3 regions of the Sulfurovum aggregans genome follow, and region 2 is predicted to be linked to each of the others. Evidence: riboswitches for the same ligand, from Rfam matches in the RefSeq annotation. Region 2 holds a riboswitch; each other region holds the start of a gene.
The links. A riboswitch is a leader RNA that binds a small molecule or an ion and turns the genes downstream of it on or off. The one in region 2 is predicted to bind cyclic di-GMP.
Positions count from the first base shown of each region.

Region 1: linked by a shared signal. The riboswitch ahead of ACZ48W_RS04770 (CAP domain-containing protein) and the one ahead of ACZ48W_RS03590 (type IV pili methyl-accepting chemotaxis transducer N-terminal domain-containing protein) in region 2 are both predicted to bind cyclic di-GMP.
Region 3: linked by a shared signal. The riboswitch ahead of ACZ48W_RS01450 (hypothetical protein) and the one ahead of ACZ48W_RS03590 (type IV pili methyl-accepting chemotaxis transducer N-terminal domain-containing protein) in region 2 are both predicted to bind cyclic di-GMP.

Region 1 is NZ_AP042387.1:968,654-975,296, reverse strand. It holds gene ACZ48W_RS04790 (hypothetical protein) at 1-76, shown strand, start outside; gene ACZ48W_RS04785 (hypothetical protein) at 214-1,383, shown strand; gene ACZ48W_RS04780 (globin domain-containing protein) at 1,471-1,968, opposite strand; gene ACZ48W_RS04775 (carbon-nitrogen hydrolase) at 2,015-2,887, opposite strand; cyclic di-GMP riboswitch class I at 2,991-3,067, shown strand; gene ACZ48W_RS04770 (CAP domain-containing protein) at 3,134-3,721, shown strand; gene ACZ48W_RS04765 (agmatine deiminase family protein) at 3,718-4,740, opposite strand; gene ACZ48W_RS04760 (hypothetical protein) at 4,718-4,855, opposite strand; gene ACZ48W_RS04755 (alanine racemase) at 4,896-5,900, shown strand; gene ACZ48W_RS04750 (Fic family protein) at 6,153-6,643, shown strand, end outside.
Region 2 is NZ_AP042387.1:720,957-727,599, forward strand. It holds gene ACZ48W_RS03570 (response regulator) at 1-1,181, opposite strand, end outside; gene ACZ48W_RS03575 (hypothetical protein) at 1,195-1,953, opposite strand; gene ACZ48W_RS03580 (type IV pili methyl-accepting chemotaxis transducer N-terminal domain-containing protein) at 1,963-2,775, opposite strand; gene ACZ48W_RS03585 (hypothetical protein) at 2,787-3,224, opposite strand; gene ACZ48W_RS03590 (type IV pili methyl-accepting chemotaxis transducer N-terminal domain-containing protein) at 3,235-4,014, opposite strand; cyclic di-GMP riboswitch class I at 4,096-4,175, opposite strand; gene ACZ48W_RS03595 (IS1380 family transposase) at 4,362-5,681, shown strand; gene ACZ48W_RS03600 (c-type cytochrome) at 5,992-6,345, shown strand; gene ACZ48W_RS03605 (DUF2231 domain-containing protein) at 6,363-6,643, opposite strand, start outside.
Region 3 is NZ_AP042387.1:307,738-314,380, forward strand. It holds gene polA (DNA polymerase I) at 1-2,615, opposite strand, end outside; cyclic di-GMP riboswitch class I at 2,714-2,788, shown strand; gene ACZ48W_RS01450 (hypothetical protein) at 2,834-3,220, shown strand; gene uvrA (excinuclease ABC subunit UvrA) at 3,254-6,079, opposite strand; gene ACZ48W_RS01460 (sulfite exporter TauE/SafE family protein) at 6,174-6,643, opposite strand, start outside.

The DNA of each region.
Region 1 (6,643 bases), 250 kb from region 2:
TCTGAGGGTTTCTCACGGTCTGAGTGATAGTGCAAGTGACCTTTCTACGATTGTGAATCTTGGCTACTATTTTTAAACAGGGTGCTCTACCCGTTTTATAATAATACTTCAAAAACAGTATAGGCTCTATGGTTATAACTATAATAACTTCTAGTAATTTTCAGGTAATACTTCTTTGTCATAATACCAGTATCAATTTTAAAGGATGGAATTATGAAAAAAACAAGTATTATAGCAGTAACTGCATTGGTAGCAGGTTTTGGTTTAGTTGGTTGTGGTGGTGGAGGTTCAGCTTCCGGATCAACAGAGACAACAGTACAGGGAACTGCTGTAGATCCTGAACTGGTAGGTGCGACAGTATGTTTGGATATCAATAACAATGGTGAATGTGAAACTACTGAGCCTTCAGTAAAAACAGATATGAACGGTACTTACAGTATGACTGTTTCACAGGATGATATGATAGCTGGAGCAACATTGCTTGTACAGGGTGGATATGACAGAGTGACAAAAATGCCGTTTACAGGTACGATGACAGCAATGATCGATGAAGCAAACCTTGCTGCACAACAGATGATCACACCACTTACTACTTTAGTATATGAAACAGCTATGGCAGCAGATATGAATATGACAGCTGCTCAGGAAAGAGTTGCATCTGTCCTTGGATTGACAGTAGAAGAATTGCAGGCAAATATGCTTGAATTAGAGGATCAGGGAGCACTTCAGGCAGCAATGGCATTACAACAGGCTGCAGAGCTTGCAACAGATACCAATGATACAAGAGCATTCTATAGAGCAATCGCAGAAGAGATGTCTGTTCCGGAAATAGACTTATTGGAAGTAGGCGGAAGTACATTAGGTACATTGATCGCTACGATTGCAGATCAGAATCTCAGTGGAGTAGAGCAGTTACGTGTACAATATTTTGCTGAAGCAATGGATGTAATGAATGTAATTTCTGATTCTGAACTTTATGCCATGAGTGTGGAAAGAATGCAGGAGATGATTGCTGATATGAATATAAGCGGTATAACCGGAGAACTGGAAACAGATTACGAGTTGGTTTCAAATTTTGTAGATGCGATTATGGTGCTTTCTCCAGATGATGTAGAAGTGTACGTTACAGAACATTTACTGGAAGCAGCAGGAGTGGCACAAGAACTTATTGACCCTGTGACAGAAGTGATCATTGCAAATGCAGAAATTACGGTAGATACAGCTTTTGGTATGATGAGTGAAATAATGGTACAGAATGAAACGGAAATTAAAACAAAACTTGTAGATACTTTAGATTACAGTGAAGCTGAAGCACAAACAAAATATGATGAAATGGTTTTAAAACTGGAAACAATGGAAGCTGCATTTGCACCAGCTTCTTAAGAAAAAGATTGAATAGAGTTCCATCCTTCTTACAGGATGGAATAGCATATCAAAGAGAACCTGGAACAGGTTCAGGCAGAGAGAAAATTATTTCTCTTCCGCTGCCTGTGTATATGCTGCATAATAGGTACTGCCGTCAGCAAAAGTATTGACAGTCAGTTTTGAGAAGTTTTCAAGGTAGCTCCAAAAATCTTCTATTAGTTTTTTATCTACATTTTCAAGCTCTTCAAGGGCTTCCCTCATAGTACCAAGCCACTCTATGCGTGATTTCTCAGTAATAGAAAAATCATCATGAAGCCTGATCATATATTCATTAAGCTCCATTCCTTTTGCTTCATCTTCATAGACTTTCGGTCCACCACAGATCTGGATGAAAAATTTGGTATTTTTAACTTTGACCGCTTCAAACTCTTCTTCATCTTGGGGAAAGAAGTGGGCGATATCACTCTCATAGATCTTGTCATAAAAGTTATACATGAGTTCTCGCATTCCATCTTCACCACCAATAGCCTCATAAAATGCTATAGCAGGGTTATGAAAGTGAACTTGTTCACCTTTTTTTACGGGGGTAATATCCATTGACATGATTGTTCCTTGGGAAAATATTTTTACGGATTATAATTAAAATAACTTAATCGCAGAAACGTTTTAATAGACAATTGTAATCTTCTATACGTCTATCCCGTAGAAATGGCCAGATGTCTCGTACTTCTTTGGTGCGTGCATGCGCTATATTTGCATAGAGAATGGTTTCACTTTCATTATCTGCCTGAGCTAACATCTCACCTTGTGCACCGCAGACAAAGGAATTACCCCAAAAGCGAATCCCTTTCATTACTCTACTGCTGTCGGCTTCAAATCCTACACGGTTACAGCTGACTACAGGGATACCATTAGCAATGGCATGGGAACGTTGTATGGTGATCCAACTTTCCAGTTGTCGTTGTTTCTCCTCTTGAGTATCTTCATCAAACCAGCCAATGGCTGTAGGGTAGATGAGAACTTCAGCCCCTTTGAGTGTCATAATACGAGCCGCTTCAGGATACCATTGATCCCAGCATACCAGTACACCAAGTTTACCAATAGAGGTTTGTATGGGTTCAAATCCAAGATCACCAGGGGTAAAGTAAAACTTTTCATAAAAACCAGGGTCATCAGGAATGTGCATTTTTCGGTATTTCCCTGCAATGGAGCCGTCTTTTTCAAAGACTACAGCAGTATTGTGGTAGAGACCCGGTGCACGTTTTTCAAAAAGTGAAATGACAAGTACAATACTGTTTTCTTTGGCAATACTGCTCCAAAACAATACATCTGCTTCAAAATCAGAAGCATATTCAAAAAAATTTGTATCTTCACTTTGGCAGAAGTACTCATTTTGATGCAATTCCTGCAGAACAATGAGTTCTGCACCATCTTGTGCAGCTTTTTGTATGTTTTGTGTACTTATATTGATAGTAGTATTTTTACTACCATGATATTGTTGTTGGATAAGAGCAATTTGCATAGGCTTTGCCTTTATTTTTCTGTTATTTTAGCATAAGCGTGAGAACTTTGGATTTATTTTATTTTAAATTAGTTTGTGATATTTTATAAAATAAGTTATTAAAAGTTGAAAAAGCCAAACCTGTTGTGAAGCAGGGACGGAAAGCCATGGATCTTTTAGAAAGATCGCCAGGTTGCCAGCGGTCTACACTGTGTATTCCCTCTTTTTCTTTTTAATCAATTCAATAGATGCAATAAAGGAGAGAGAATGTTTCGATATTCTTTTCTGATCATTATCGGTTTATTTACAATGGATGCCCATGCAGGTACGAATGAAACTACTCCTATAGATAGCAGATTCAATACTCCCTATCGTTATGACAGTGACCGTACTATGGTTAAATCGTATCTTGATGTGATCAATATACTCAGAAGCAAACCAAGAAGATGTGGACATAAGGGGGTATTTAAAGCAGCAATGCCTTTGAAATGGAGTGATAAGCTGCATCGGGCCGCTGCTGAACATGCTCATGATATGGCGACACATAATTTATCTCACCATGCGGGTTCCGGAAAATTGACAGATATTACAGGGAGACAAAAAGGGCATGCAAGCAGAGCGTCGGAACGCGGGAAATTTCATGGCTACACATACAGAAAGGCTTTTGCCTTTGCTGAAAATGTAGGTGCCGGGCAGAAAACCCTATCGGAAATTGTGAATGCATGGATGAAAAGTCCTTCCCATTGTGCCAATATCATGAGCCCGAATTTCAGGGAAATGGCATTGGCAAAAAGTACAAATCCAAAGGGGTATTACAAAACGTATTGGACGCTTGATCTTGGGTATAGGCGTTAATAAACAACCTGCATCGTAGAACAGTGGAGACTTCCTCCCTCTTCAATAAGTTTTAAACAATGTACAGGAATGATCTCTTTATCCGGAAATATCCCTTGAAATATCTCTCCGGCTTTTTTATCATTTTTATCATGATAGGCAGGGTAGATGAGTGCATCATTGGTAATGAGAAAATTGGCATAGGTAGCAGGTAGCCTTTCTCTTTCGTCATTATACTTTGCTTCGCACATAGGCAGAGGAATAAGGGTATAAGGATCTCCATTTTTTGTTTTAAATGTTTTGAGTTGTGCTTCCATCCTTTGTAATGATTCATAGTGTTCATCTTCTTTGTCATTACACTTGACATATACTATGGTTTCTTTGTTGACAAAGCGGGCTAAGGTATCTATGTGAGAGTCTGTGTCATCTCCGGCAAGATAACCATGGTCAAGCCATAGAATTCTATCAGCTCCAAGGTAGGTATTTAATTTTTCTTCTATCTCTTTTTTACTCAGTCCACCATTTCTATTTGGATTACAAAGGCACTCTGAAGTAGTGAGGACAGTCCCCTCTCCATCACTTTCTACAGAGCCTCCTTCAAGTACGAAATTGATTTTTTCAAGAGGAGTGACACCCATATAGCCTTTTTGATGTAAATGTTGATTGACACTGTTGTCAAGTGAAGCTTCAAATTTGCCTCCCCAGCCATCAAAAGTGAAGTCAAGCAGTTTAGTCTTGCCTTCTTCTTTGATACTGATGTATCCGTAGTCACGTATCCATGTATCATTGGTAGGTATCTCTATAAAAGTCATGTTTCGAGCAGAACAGAACATAGAAGAGATCTTTTCTTTGTCTTTACAGATGATGTAAACGGCTTCTCCATAAGCAATGGCTTGGGCGATACGGATAAAAGGTGAAAGAGCAGCTTCAAGATCATCTTTTGCCCAGTCTGTTTCTTCATGAGGAAAAGACATAAGTACAGCTCTCTGCTTCTCCCATTCAGCAGGCATTACTCTGTTAGTCAAGGTTACATTTTCCACTGACTCTACCCTCTTTGCTCTCTTTGATACTTTTCCTGAACTCTTTCACAAGAAATCCTGTAAAAATAAGTGTTGCAGCCATCCCAACAACAACTACGCCAGTAAACCAATCCATTTTAATCCCTTTTTACTTATTAAGCATGTATAATCCCTCTATGGCAACTATCACGATCAATAAAGAAAACTTCTATCATAATCTTAACCAAATTGCACTAAAAACCGGCTCGGTAGACAAGATCGCTATTGTTCTCAAAGACAATGCATATGGACATGGTCTGGAGCTTATGGCAAAACTTGCATCCCAGTTTGGCATTAAACATGCCGTAGTGAGAAAGAGTGTAGAGGCAGAGTCTATCAAAGCACTCTTTGAAACCGTTTTAGTTTTGGGTGACAAGATAGTAAAAGATGATAAGTGTTCTTTTGCTATCAATATCCTGAGTGATATTGTGAAAGCCCAAAAAGGTGCAAAAGTAGAGTTGAAAGTAGATACAGGAATGCATCGTAACGGTATAGCACTTGATGAGTTGGATGTTGCATTGGGACTGATAAAAGAACAAGGTTTGGATCTTGTGGGAGTGATGACCCATTTCCGCAGTGCAGATGAACTTGGTTCAGAACTTTTCTGGCAGCAGAAACGCTTTGAAGCAGTAAAAGAGCATGTGAAAAATGAAGGTTTCACCAATGTACGATTCCACTCGCATAACTCAGCAGCTATCCTGCGCAGTAAACATTTTGATGAAGATCTGGTTCGAGTAGGGATAGGGGCTTACGGTTATAATGAACTGCCTCTTTCTTTTGATGAAGTAATACTTAAACCGGTACTCACCCTCCATGCAAAAAAGACCTCTACTCGAGTACTGAAAAAAGGGGAAAGAGTAGGGTACGGAGGAGATTTTATTGCTCCTAAAGAGATGACGGTTTCTACGTATGATCTGGGTTATGGGGATGGTTGGTGCAGAGGTAACTCCGGGCAACCCTACAGTACAGCAGAAGGACTCCCTATACTCGGACGTGTCTCTATGGATTTCATTGTACTTGAATCTACCAAAGAAGAGGTGTGTGTGATGAATGATGCAAAAGAAGCTGCGAAACAGTTTGGAACGATTAGTTATGAAGTGACAACAGCATTAAGTTCTGATATTGAAAGAAAAATAATCTAAAGAAGAATTTTATATTTGAAGTTTTTAATTTTGGTGGAGATGAGGGGGAATTTTACTTCCCCTCTACACCGTGCTTTGCGAGACTAGGCTCTAAATCGTGTACCAATTCGTGTACCACTTCAAACATTTTGCATCTTATCTGCCAAAATAGATAAAGAGTTATTGTATCTTTGAGCTACTTAAATTTGACAATCAGCTCATATTATGATACGATTATCTAAATTAATCAGCTCACACAGACCAAGGATAGAGATGGGAAATGAAAAAATATGGATATGGCAAGATGATACATATCCTCATTTCAAATATGATAAAACCAAATTGAGTAAAAGCCTGTTGTCTATGAGTCAAAATAGTGGCAGACTAGATGGCATACTTACCATGCTCGGAGTTCAAAAAAGCAACGCTCTTAAAGTGGAATCTTCTATCAATGAAATAGTCACCTCCTCCCAAATAGAAGGAGAGGTCTTAGACCGTCAGAGTGTTCGTTCATCGATTCTAAAAAAGATAGATGGTAGGGCTATAAAAAAAGATACTTCTACAAAACATACAGATGGGCTTGTGGCTATGTTTATGGATAGCAGTACAAATAGCTCACCACTTACTATAGAGCGTCTTAATGGGTGGCACAATACTCTATTTCCTGATGGATATAGCGGACTGTATAAAATAAATGTTGCAAAATTTAGAGAAGAGGAGATGTCTGTCGTTTCCTATAAAGGAGGAAGAGAACAGACCCACTA
Region 2 (6,643 bases):
GGTGTACGGATCTCATGAGACATATTTGCAAGGAAAAGATCTTTTGCCTGATTCGCTTCTCTGATCGTATTGGTCAGGAATTTGTATATCTGATTTATTTCCCTGTTATCTATCAGAGCTTTCAACTCTTTCTGCTGTTCAAGGTTGAGTACTGTCTCAATATCTCTTAGCGTATCTTCAAAGAGTTGTTTATCTTTATTGATATTGTAATAGATCACAAACAGTACCAAAAGAAGCAGTAGCGTAAAGAGAGTCCCTATCGCGTATCTGGTCATTACTTCTTTACTTTCTGCCACTTTGTTTTTTGTATGCTTCTGGATAGTTGAGGAGAGTATACTTTGTGCCAGTGCAATATATTTCATTTTTTTCTCAACTTGACCAAACCATTCATTCGTTGTTACCGGATATTCCCCTTTATATGCCCCATATAGTATTTCAACACGTTCTTTTGAACCGATTTTACTGAACTGCTCTGGAGAAAGCAGTGCATTAAGCCTGGAAACAATCGTCTTATTTTGCAGGGCATCAAACTCCGGCAATGTATCATTTACTAAAAGAGAATCCCATAACACCAGATCTTTATCACTCATTTTTCTGGATCCGCTCAAAATAAAAAAAATACCTGTATTTTCCAATGCAGTATTTTCTTTCAACTTGCTAAATCGTGTATATGTCGATAAATAATTCTTCATTTTTACAGAAGGATCATTCGCCGAAACTATTCTCATTGCACCTATGAGCGATTCAAAGATTCTATTATGATAGATCTCAAAGAAAATATTTTTATAGTCTGAACTTAACGTATCTATTTTTGTCCGCACATATTTTAAATTCTCTTTGGCAGCTTCTAATCTCTTTTGATACATTCTGAACTCTTTATGCTTGCCTATAAATGCATTGAGTTCTTCTATGGCACTGTCCACTTCATTTCTTGCTTTTTGTACCTTCTTAAATCCTGTTTTTCCTTCAGTACCCATATAGGCGGCACTATAAAGTCTCTCTTTCTCTATTCTGTCGAGCACTTCCTCCATTTCTTTGAGAAAAGATATACTTTGTGTACTCTTCTGGGTAGATTCATACTTCATATAAGAATTATAAGTATAGTAAGAGAACAGTCCCAATACTGCTATGACTACAATAATGAGAAAAGTAAAGACATTTTTATTATTTATAATTTTCATTTCCACTCTCCTCTTATTGGTTTTTACTATGATAAAGTGCTAACTTTATGGCCATATCTTCAAGATAATCTACAGAAAGGAACATTAATTTTGGAATAAATAAATTTTCGGATTTACTGAAAAAGATTCTATTGGCTTTCCAGGATTCATCAATCTTTTTTTGTATGCTTTTCATTTCTTTGGGATAGTTATACAAAGATATTTCCAGCAAACTCTCTTCAATAGCAGCCATAACCTTTTTCATTTGTTCTTTATTGGTAGTACTGTCAAAACCTACATGAAGTGCCATATAATATTTGGTAACTCTTTCAAAAAGATATTCCATTTTTTTGGTTACCATTAACATCTCCTCTTCTCTGGAAAAATCATATTTATGCGCAGCAGCAATGGAATCTGCCCCTTCAAGCAGTGTTTCACTATAATCAAGCATCAATGCAGCTTTTTCTTTATCCGGTGTTTCCTCGAAGATCTGTGCTATCTGATCCTTGCTGTAGGCAAGAAACTCAAGAATATCTTTTGTATCGGTATCCTTGGTTGCTGTAGCAATAATCCTGAAATCATTATTTAACCTGTTCAGTGCTTTTTTCAGTTCATCCTTCACTAATTTTTTATCAGGATGTTTATAAAGGAAAAGATAATCTTTTACCATCTTTTGACTAAGGTATCTAATATTTTCCGAAGCCTCAATAATATTTACATCTCCTCTTGTTGCCGCTTCACTGAAAAGTGTCGATCCTAACAAAAGAAAAAATATATAAAATATTTTTTTCATTATTCATCCTTATTTATATAGCTCCACATAAAGCTTCGTTATCTCATTCATCTTTTTGGTAATATTATCCGTTGTATTAAAAACAATTAATGGCAATCCGCCTTTTTCAATATTAAGATAGAACTTATATACAATTTTCCAAAGTCTGTCTATTTCATTCAATTTCCGGTTGATCGCCGGTGTATTTGCCGGATTTTGCATAAGTGCTGCATGAGACTCACTAAACAACTTTACTGCCGCTTTCATCTGCTCAACTGTATTTTTATCTTTAATCCCTGCCTGATAAGCAATATAATATTTGGCAATACGCTGTGCAAGCATACGCTGCTTTCCTGCAATACCTACGATTTTAGATTCTTTGATCTTTACCGTCTCTTTTAATGAATCAACAACATACTGGCTTCCTTCCAGCATTGATTCACTTAAATCTATAACCAATTGTGCATTATCGATTGTAAATGGTTCATTTGCCGTTATTTTAAGGTCTTCTGTACTCATTTCAACAAAAGCAAGAAGATTCTTGATCTCCGGGTCATTAATGGACTTCACAAGCACTTTATGGGATTTTACAAGTTCGGAAAGAGATTTTTCAAGCTGTTTATTCGCCTTTGCCGGAGCAATCTTCATACCCGCATAAAGGTAATCTTTTGCAATTCGCTGGGAAAGCATTCTTTGTTTACCTGCTATATCTATCAATTTTACAGTATCTGCTATCACTGTCACATCTGTTGAAGGGGCCTTTAGCTCTTCTGCTGTACACATCCCTGACAATATAAATATTGCTGCTGCCATTCCTATATTTTTGATCATTCTATTTTTCATCCTGTCTCCTTTTATTTGGTTTTTAACTCAACATATTTTTGTGTTACACTGTTCATATTCAAAAGAATATCATTTGACTTCTTGTATATCAGCGTTGAAACGAACTTGGATTTTGATCTGTCCATTATTTCAGAAAACATAAATGACCGTTTGACTTTTGCCAAAAGGCCGTTTATCTCATCAGTATTCAAATTTGAACTTTTCAGTTTTGTCAATGAATCAAAATGGTCTTCAAAAGTTTCTGCTATCTTCTTGAGGTCTTCACCCGGTTTGCCAAAAGTATTTCCCCTTCCTACCATTGCATAATCTTTCAACATATGCTGGGTGAACATTCTCTGCTTCCCTGCTATATCAACTGCCTGTACAGTACTGGTTATTTCTATCGCTGGAACTGAAGTAATAAAAAGTGAAACTGCTACCAAACCCATTTTAATTTTTTTTACTGCCAATCCGTATTTCCTACTTTTCCTGTGCGGCATAAAGGCCTGTTGCCGTGTTCATATCTTTTAACATCTCATTTGATTTTTTGTAAATCAGTGACGGAATAAATTTCGAACTTGATTTATTCATGATCTCAAAAAACATAAAAGACTTTTCTGCTTTTTTCAGCAACTTATTGATCTCCGGTGTACTCATATCGGATTTCATCAGTTTATCCAATGAAGTTTTAAACAAATTCATTGCCTTGTCCATCTTCTCTTTGAACTGAGGGTCATCCACACCCCATACTTTAAGCATATAAAGGCTTGCCATCCTTTGGGAAAGCATTCTTTGCCGTCCCGATATATTGATGATTTCTCCGGATGTTTTTCCTGTCTGCTTTGCAAAAAGTCCGACTGCTTCATTTGACTGTTTGAGCAGTGCCTCCAGATCTTCTTGCATTTTCCCTGCTTTTTCTTTACTTGGTGGTTCATTTAATGCCGCTTTGATCGGACCCCACATAGCTTTGACTTTTTCTAGACTTTTTTCTGTGGCAGGATCCGTATTAAACTCTATAAGTGAATTCAAATGGTTCTCGAATAATCCCATTATTTTATTAAGGTCTTCTCCAGGATTTCCAAAATGGTTTTCCAGCCCTACCATCGCATAATCTTTCAACATACGCTGTGTAAACATTCTTTGCTTCCCGGCAACATCTACAGCTACAGAAAGATTTTTGATTTCAATTGCAAAAGCATAACTGGAAATAAGAGAGGGAAGAAGAACAATTTTTATTGCTTTTTTCATAAAATCAGACACTATAAACTCCTTTTTTACTTAGTATATTAAAATAACAGAATACTAAAAAAGACAAAGAAGAAAGAAAAGCTTATACTTAAATTAAGCAGTCTGGCAATCTTGCATTCAAAAGACCCATAACTTTCCGTCCCTGCTTCACAACAGGTTTGGCTTTTTCAATTAAACATCGTATTTACTACACTATTAATTGTACTTCTTGTAAACTTCAACAATACTTATAATCCCAAATCCCGAAATAGAAAAACAAAAGAATAAGTGAAGATGCCGTAAAATACGAAGAAAGCCAGAGAAAAAGCCCACTCAACGCTTTCACCCAATGGGTGAGCTTTTTCCAGGAGGATAAAAGTATGGCACAAAGTGTTTTAAATTTCACTGTAGAGAGCACCGAAGAGAGACTGACACCCAGAGCAGGAGAGGCAGTCTTTGGAGAGTTTTTAAAAGCAATCAAGCTTGATCGGTTATGCAACCGATATCTTCCTTTACCTAAAAGTAACCGAGGCTACGATCCTTATACCTTTATCCATTCACTTGTTCTAATGTTACACAGTGGAGGCAGATATCTGGAGGATATCCGCACCCTTCAGTCCGATCACGCACTTCAAGAACTACTTGGGATAAAGCATATTCCCACAGCAGACAGTATCGGCAAATGGCTCAAACGCTCCGGCAAAGTCAAGATGTCGGGGATGGAAAAACTCAACCGTACCTTGCTACAACGCTATCTTCGCAGAATAGATGAACCTTTGGTGCTTGATATTGATGCAACCGTGATAGAAAGCCATAAATCTATTGCGTTTACCACCTATAAAATGTTCCCGGGATTTACTCCCATCATTAGGCATCTTAATGGCGGCTATGTGATTCATCAGGAGTTTAGAGCCGGTAATGTAGCACCTGCTGATCATAATCTTGCATTCGTCAAACAGTGTGAAGCACAACTTCCCAAACATCGAAAACTCTCCTATCTGAGAGCCGATAGCGCTTCGTATCAGTCATCACTGTTCAATTATTGCAATAATCGTAATATCATCTATGTGGTAGGCGGGCATCTTGACAGGAGTGTACTGACAAACATTGAAACAATTGATTCCTGGGAACCCCTTAGAACAATAAAAGGTACCGCACATCATCTCAAAGAAGAGGTAGCAGAATTTTACCACACGATGCAGAATACCGATCATGCCTTTCGTATGATTGTGATTAAAAAAACCACCACCCCATTGCTGCATGGCATGGAGGCGTTTCTAAGCCAGGAAGAGAAGCTGGCACTCGCTTCTGAACGTTACAGTGTGATTGCCACCAATGACTTGGAGAAAACAGCTGAAGAGATTGTACGCTTTTACCGACAACGGGGTGATACCAGTGAAAACCGAATCAAAGAACTGAAAAACGGGTTCAATCTGAAGTACCTGCCAACTTCAGACTTTCAAGCCAATGCGCTCTACTTTCATATCGGTACATTGGCATACAACCTGTTCATACTCTTTAAACGTATATTACATGTCAGCTGGCAAAAACACACCATTCAAACCATTCGCTATAAACTGTATCATATTGCAGGTAAAGTAGTCCATCATGCTCGCCAAATCGTGCTTAAAGTCAATGAAGCGTTTGTGGATATCCTCAATCACATACGGCATCAATGCTATTTGCTCAGTTTAGAGTAGCAACTTCACCACTGCGGCATTCCCTTTATCATTTCTTCTTCAGACAAAGTGACAGGATAGCTATGTCAAAAAATCAGGAAAATGGCTTTAAAAAGAGTATTTGACGCACCACTTTGTTGACATAGGGATACAAAGAGCTCTTTTAAGCACACTTTTTTACAGTTCGGAGACAAAAACGGGTTATAGTCTCTCAATTTTTATGAAATGAATTTTCTATTTCGGGATTTGGGATAATAATATCAATAAAATATGTTATAAAAGAGATATTTGCAATCTTTTGCTAGAATACTAAAAAAACGGATCTGTTGATATGAAAAAGCTTCTTATTCTGCACATATTTTCATCTATACTTTTTGCTTCTACCGATGCTGAAGCACTTTATCTTAAAAATGCCTGCAATTCCTGTCATGGTATGTATGCGGAGGGGATGGGGGCTTCACCTAGATTACAAGGTGTAAGAAAAGATATATTATTGCAAAGATTAAAAGATCTTCAACAGGGGAAAACACGTACTGCATTTGGTTCCGTTATGATATCTTTTGCTAAATCACTGGATGAGAACCAAACCATTCAAATGGCAGAGTATCTCTCCACGCTTAAAACAACTGTAAATAAAGATCGTTATGAAATAGAATATGACCCTGCAGGAGATGGCGGGTCATAATAGAAAACCATGTTTTCTTAATGTGTAGCTATTTGCGGTTTTTCCGTCTCTTGAGGAACCACTTCGACTTTTACCTCTTCTGTTTTCTCATTCACTGCCGGGGCAGCATCATCTGAAGTCTCTTTTTCTTCTGTTTTTACATCTTTGCTTACTGCTTTTTCAGAATCTGAGGTTGTTTCTGGAGAAGCTGCTGCAGCAGGTTTCTCTTCTTCTGTTTTTACAGATTTACTTGCTTCTTCCAACTCTTCGAGTTCTTCTTTGAGATCATCAAGTTCACTGTCCAGTTCTTGTACTTTTT
Region 3 (6,643 bases), 410 kb from region 2:
TGTACAAAACGTTTAGATATCTCCTCTACGCTTTCCTCTTTGATCTCAAAGATAAGTTCATCATGTATTTGAAGCAGCATAAAGGCATTTAGTTTTTCATCTTGTATCATCGCATCTATCTGATTCATAGAGAGTTTTATCAGATCAGCAGCACTCCCTTGGAAAACTGTATTGACTGACTCACGCATAAACGCTGCTTTTTGCATACCGTTGGCACTCTCATAGTCAAAGAGTCGTCTTCTACCTAGTATGGTCTCTACGTAACCATCTATCTTTACTCTCTCCTGGATACCCTCTAAGAAGTTTTTTACAGTAGGGAATGATGCAAAGTAATTGATGATAATCTCTTTAGCCTCACTAGAACTAATACCTAACTCATCAGAGAGTTTTTTAGGCCCCATCCCGTAAAGTAGTCCAAAGTTAACTGATTTGGCAAAATTTCGTTTCTCTTTAGCTTCATCTTCACCAAAAAGTTTTACTGCTGTAGCCATGTGGATATCAATATTATTATTGAAAGCCTCCATTAAAGCAGCATCTTTTGAAAAGTGTGCAAGCAGGCGAAGCTCGATTTGCGAGTAGTCTATACTGACTAATTTGTATCCCTCTCTGGCTACGAATGCCTCTCTCACAGAACGTCCAAGTGCAGAGCGTACAGGGATGTTTTGCAGGTTAGGGTCACGTGAGCTTAAACGACCGGTTGCTGTACCCGTTTGTACAAAAGAGGTATAGATACGACTCTCTTCATCCTTCTTGGCAAGTTTAAGTAATGGATCTACATAGGTAGAGAGTATTTTCTGGTACTCCCGATACTCAAGTATCTTTTCTATAACAGGATGCTCTCCCTTAAGGGACTGAAGTACAGCTTCATTGGTGCTGTACCCTGTTTTTGTTTTCTTGCCACCTTTGAGTCCTATCTGTTGGAACAGTACCACACCGAGTTGCTGAGTAGATTTGATATTGAACTCAGACCCGCTCAGTGCATAGATCTCTTGCGTTAAAGTTGCAAGGTCCCCACTTAATGTTTTTTGCAAACTATGTAGTTTTGACTGGTCTACTCTTATCCCTAAGCGTTCCATACGGATAAGTACATTGATAAAAGGATACTCCACATTTTTTGCTTCTGTTAAAAGAGGTGTCAGAGAACTAAGCTCCATCTTCTTTTTGATGGCACCATAGAGCAGATAGGTCATCCAGGCATCTTCAGCTGCATAAAAAGTCGCGTCATCTATGGAAACAGCGGAAAAATCTTCCCCTTTTTTCACCATCTCTTTAAACGGTTTCATATCATACTTAAAGAACTTCTTTGCCAAAGTATCAAGTCCTACTTTGCTTCCGGGATCTGAAAGCCATGCCATGATCATCGTATCTGCATAAGGGGTGACCTCATCAAGACCGTACTGGTTGTAGAGCAAAGAGAGATCAAACTTTAGATTTTGCCCTACGACTTTATGTTTCAGTAGTTTTTTGAGTGATACGATCGCATCATCTATGTGTACCTGTTCTCCTACACCAAGATAACTATGTCCTACAGGTACATAATATGCCTTATCTGTTGCCGTACAAAAACTAAATCCGACCATCTTTGCTACTTTGGTATCCAAGCCTGTAGTTTCTGTATCAAAAGCTAAGATTGTGTCATTTTCAATATTTTCTATGACGCTGTCCAACTTCTCTTTGCTGTCTAAAGTGACTGCTTCAAAACTGAGTATCGGCTCTTTTGGCTTGGGCTTGACCACATCACTGCAACCTGCTTCATTCTGCCCTACTTGTGCCTTTTTGATCGCCTGTTTCATCTCATACTGTTCGAATTCATCTAGCAGACAGCTCAAATAATTTCTGTCTTCAAAGACAAAACTCTCAAGATCAAGATCTTTAAATACATCTGTTCTCATAGTTACCAGTTCACGTGACAAAAAGGCTTTCTCTTTACTCTCCAGTAAGAGCTTTTGTATACGAGGGGTTCCACATTTTTCAATATTGGCATAAATATTCTCAAGAGTATGAAATTCATTGATCAGTTTTGCCGCTCCTTTGACTCCTATTCCTTTAACTCCAGGAACATTATCCGAGCTGTCTCCTACTATTGCCTGAAAGTCAACAAAATCTTTAGGATTTACCCCGAATTTTTCTATACATGCCTGCTCATCTACCTCTTTTTTCTTTACAGAATCATACATTACGACCATACCGTCATCAATAAGCTGATAAAGATCTTTATCATGCGAAACAATACGTACTTTCATTCCCTGTTCTTTGGCGAACTTTGTCACTGTAGTGATCACATCATCTGCTTCATATCCTTCACGGGAAAGGTTTGCAAACCCCATCTGTTCTATCCATTCTATGGCAATAGGAAGTTGCTTTGTCAAGTCTTCAGGAGGTGCTTCACGATTTGCTTTATATTCCGGATAAAGTTCATTTCGAAATGTTTTCCCTTTACTGTCAAGTGCAAATACCAAATAATCTGTACTGTGATCACGATGGAGTGAATCGACAAGATTTATAAATCCTGTCAGCAACCCTGTAGGAAAGCCTTCCGAATTACGTAAAGGAGGAAGTGCAAAATAAGAGCGAAAGAAAAAGCCGAATGTATCTATAATAGTGATTGTTTTCAAAAGAAAGCCTATTTTTTTATGTATTTTAACCTATTAACTGTTATTTCTATCTTGATTTAATTTAATATTAATATATTAATTGTTACTATCTATATATATGTAAATAAAGCCAAACTATTTGTGAAAATAGGACGGAAAACCACGGGTCTTCTTAAGGCAGCCGGGTTGTTCAGATCAGCACTTGAATAAATATTGCAATAGCAAAAAGGAGTGGCCCTATGAGCTCATCAACTCATATAATGCATGCAACCGTAACGCATCCCCCATTAAAAAAAACTATCAGATCATCTACAAAGTTCTCACAAAAAGAAGTTCATTTTTCAGACACACCTCTTTTTTTCCCCCAAGGTCTTGAAAAACCGTTTTTAGCCATCTATTTTATTTCACTGCCTTATTTGGCCGGTCTTCTTTTTCTTCTCTTTTATATTGCCGGAGGAGAACCTAAACTCTTTTTTTCTCTCTTTGAACACTCCTCTTTTATCTTGACCTGGGCCATAGGATATGAAGTAATAGCATGTTTTATTATGCTTTATATTGTTAAACTGGGTCTGAATTTTGCTTATGAAAGTCAAAAAAAGGGGAAAAAACAGTTTCGTCGTCCGTGATGGCTGTCTAAACTAAAATGGCAAAGAGTGATGCTATAGCAACTCTTTGGCCAGATACTCACCGGTATAACTTCCCGTCTGTTCATACTCCTCAGCCAACTTCTCCGGAGAACCCGTCGCAATAATAAGTCCCCCCTTGTTTCCACCTTCCGGTCCCATATCTATGATGTAATCTGCATTTTTAACCATATCCAGATTATGTTCGATCACCACTACCGAATTACCCAATTCAACAAGATGATGCAGTACACCGGTCAGTCTGTCTACATCTGCGAAATGAAGTCCGGTAGTAGGTTCATCCAAAATATACAGGGTTTTCCCTGTATCTTTACGGCTTAACTCTTTGCTGAGCTTGATACGCTGTGCCTCACCACCTGAAAGTGTAGTTGCATTTTGCCCAAGTGTAATGTAGTCCAAACCTACATCTGTCAGTGTCTTGAGCTTAACAGCTATAGCAGGAATGGCTTTGAAGAACTCTAATGCCTCCCCTACACTCATAGCCAATACATCAGCAATAGACTTCCCTTTATACAACACTTCTCTTGTCTGTGCATTATAACGCGTACCATCACAGGCGTCACAGCTTACAAGCACATCCGGCAAAAAGTGCATCTCTATCTTGATCTGTCCGTCACCCTGACACTTCTCACATCGTCCGCCTTTGACATTAAAAGAGAAACGTCCTATTTTGTAGCCTCTCAATTCTGCTTCTTTCGTTTGTGCAAAAAGTTTACGTATCTCATCCATGATACCTGTATAGGTTGCAGGGTTTGAGCGCGGAGTTCGTCCTATAGGGCTTTGATCAAGATAGATGACTTTATCAAGTTTCTCAAGTCCTGTGATCTCTACACCATCTACTTTATTGACCTTTCTTGCATGGTTAAGCAGCTCTCTTGCTACAGGAAGTAAAGTTTGAAGTATCAGTGAACTTTTACCGCTTCCGCTTACACCCGTGATGCACACAAGGTTCCTGAGCGGTATCTTTGCATCAAGTTTTTCAATGTTATTCAGGGTTACATTTTTTATCTCTATCCACTCTTTTTGCGGGTTGTCATGGCTATAAGCTATCTCTTTTTTACCATAAAGATAGTCAGCCGTAAGTGTTTTGGCACGTGAAAGTTTCTTTGCATCCCCTGCAAAGACTATCTCTCCACCAAACTCTCCTGCACCGGGACCTATATCTATGATAAAATCCGCTGCAAGAATCGTCTCTTTATCATGCTCTACTACGATAACAGAGTTTCCCTTATCCCGCAGAGAGTTCAATGTACGAATCAGTTTCATGGTATCGCGTTCATGCAATCCGATACTGGGCTCATCCAGTACATACATCACACCTGTAAGTCCCGAACCTATTTGTGAAGCAATACGGATACGCTGTGCCTCACCTCCGGAAATGGTTCTTGCATCACGATTTAACGAAATATATCCCAATCCAACATCATACAAAAAGAAGAGTCTCTCCTGAAGTTCTTTAAGTATAGACTCTGCTATCATCTTTTGCTGTTCACTCAAATGAGAAAAACTCTTCTCGTCGGCAAAATAAGCATAAGATTTTTCAATAGGCATATCAATAATATCAGCAATATTCTTGCCCTCTATCTTCACAGCCAAAGAGCGTGGTCTAAGTCTGTGTCCGTTACATTTGTCACATACTTTTTCGGTCATATATTCAGAGAGGTCTTTCTCATCTTTGAACATATCATGTGCAAACTTCACAACCCCCGGCCATTCACGTTTGAGTTTATGACGCTTCCATGTAAAATCAACCGTACCGCCGATACCATAAAGTATAGCTTTTTGTTGATATTCAGGAAGTTCACCGTAAGGTATTTTAATGTCAATATCATTTTGTTCACAAAAAGCATTGAGAAATTTAGTATAGTAACTCTTATTAAAACCGTACATGATTTTGACTGCACCCTTCTCAATAGAGAGTTCTTGGTCTATGACCTTTTTGAGGTCTATGGCATAACGGATCCCCAACCCATCACAGGCAGGACAAGCACCTTTTGGTGAATTAAATGAAAAGCTTACGGGCTCCAAAGGTTCAAAACTCAACTTGCAATCAAAACATGCCAAGTGCTCAGAGTAGTGAATATGCTGTCTGTCCAAGTCCAACTCTTCAAAGTTTAGTACTTCGATCTCCATCTCTCCGTAACTCTCTTTTAGTGCTTTCTCTACATCTTGCCCTATACGGTCACGACTCTCTTCTTTAACCACTACTCTATCGACTACCACTTTAATGGTATGCTTCTTCGTTTTAGAGAGTTCTATCTCATCATCAAGGCGCACCATTACACCATCTATCATAGCACGTACATAGCCCTTGTGTCGCAGTGACTCCAGCATATCTGAAAAAGTACCCTTTTTCTCTTTGACAAGTGGTGCCATAATGACAAGTTTTGCGCCGTCAGGCAGCTTCAGTACCTCTTCGATAATATCACTTGCGGACATCGATGAGATAGGCTTTCCACACTCATGGCAATGCTGTTCTCCCACACGTGCAAAAAGCAGTCTAAGATAATCATAGATCTCTGTGATCGTCCCTACCGTAGAACGAGGGTTTTTAGAGGTTGTCTTCTGGTCGATGGCAATAGCCGGTGTAAGCCCTTCTATCTTATCGACATCAGGCTTCCCTACCCGTCCTAAAAACTGTCTGGCATAGCTTGAGAGTGACTCTATGTAACGTCTTTGCCCCTCAGCATAAAGTGTGGAAAAAGCTAATGTAGATTTACCGCTTCCTGAAATACCTGTAATGACTACAAGCTTGTTTTTAGGGATACTGATGTTTATATTTTTTAAGTTGTTTTCTCTTGCACCATAAACATGTATCATATCTTTTTTAACACTTGCCATTTACTGCCTTTTATTTATTCATTTTTATTTTTGGAGGCAATGTTTTAGCTTTCCATGAACACTGCCGCAACTCAAATATCGGTTCCGATATTTTTTAAAACCACATCTTTTTTATTAACATTGCCAATGCAAATACATAAAGAAACAGCAGTGCTATCTTATGATTTTTTGAAGTTACATGATCTTTTAGCCATATCCCCAATGCCACCCCTGCAAGTGAAGCTGCTGCTACGACCAATCCGTTATGGAAATCTATCATTCCTGTATTCAAACGGCTTATCATTCCTGCTATAGAAGAAAACACTACAAAAAAGAGCCCTGCACTTACTGCTTTTTTAATAGGATAATGCAATAAGCCTACCAAAAGAGGAGTAAGTATAATAGACCCTCCAATACCCAGAGTAATGGAAAAGATACCTATTCCCAATCCTATACCAAAGAGTAAGCCTTTATTCAATGACTTGGTTTGGCTGTCATCTTCATGATGTTTGGAAAAGAAAAGTCTGAAAAGTGCAAAGAGCAACAATGCGAAAAAAAGTCCCTGTAAAACAGCATCCGATATAT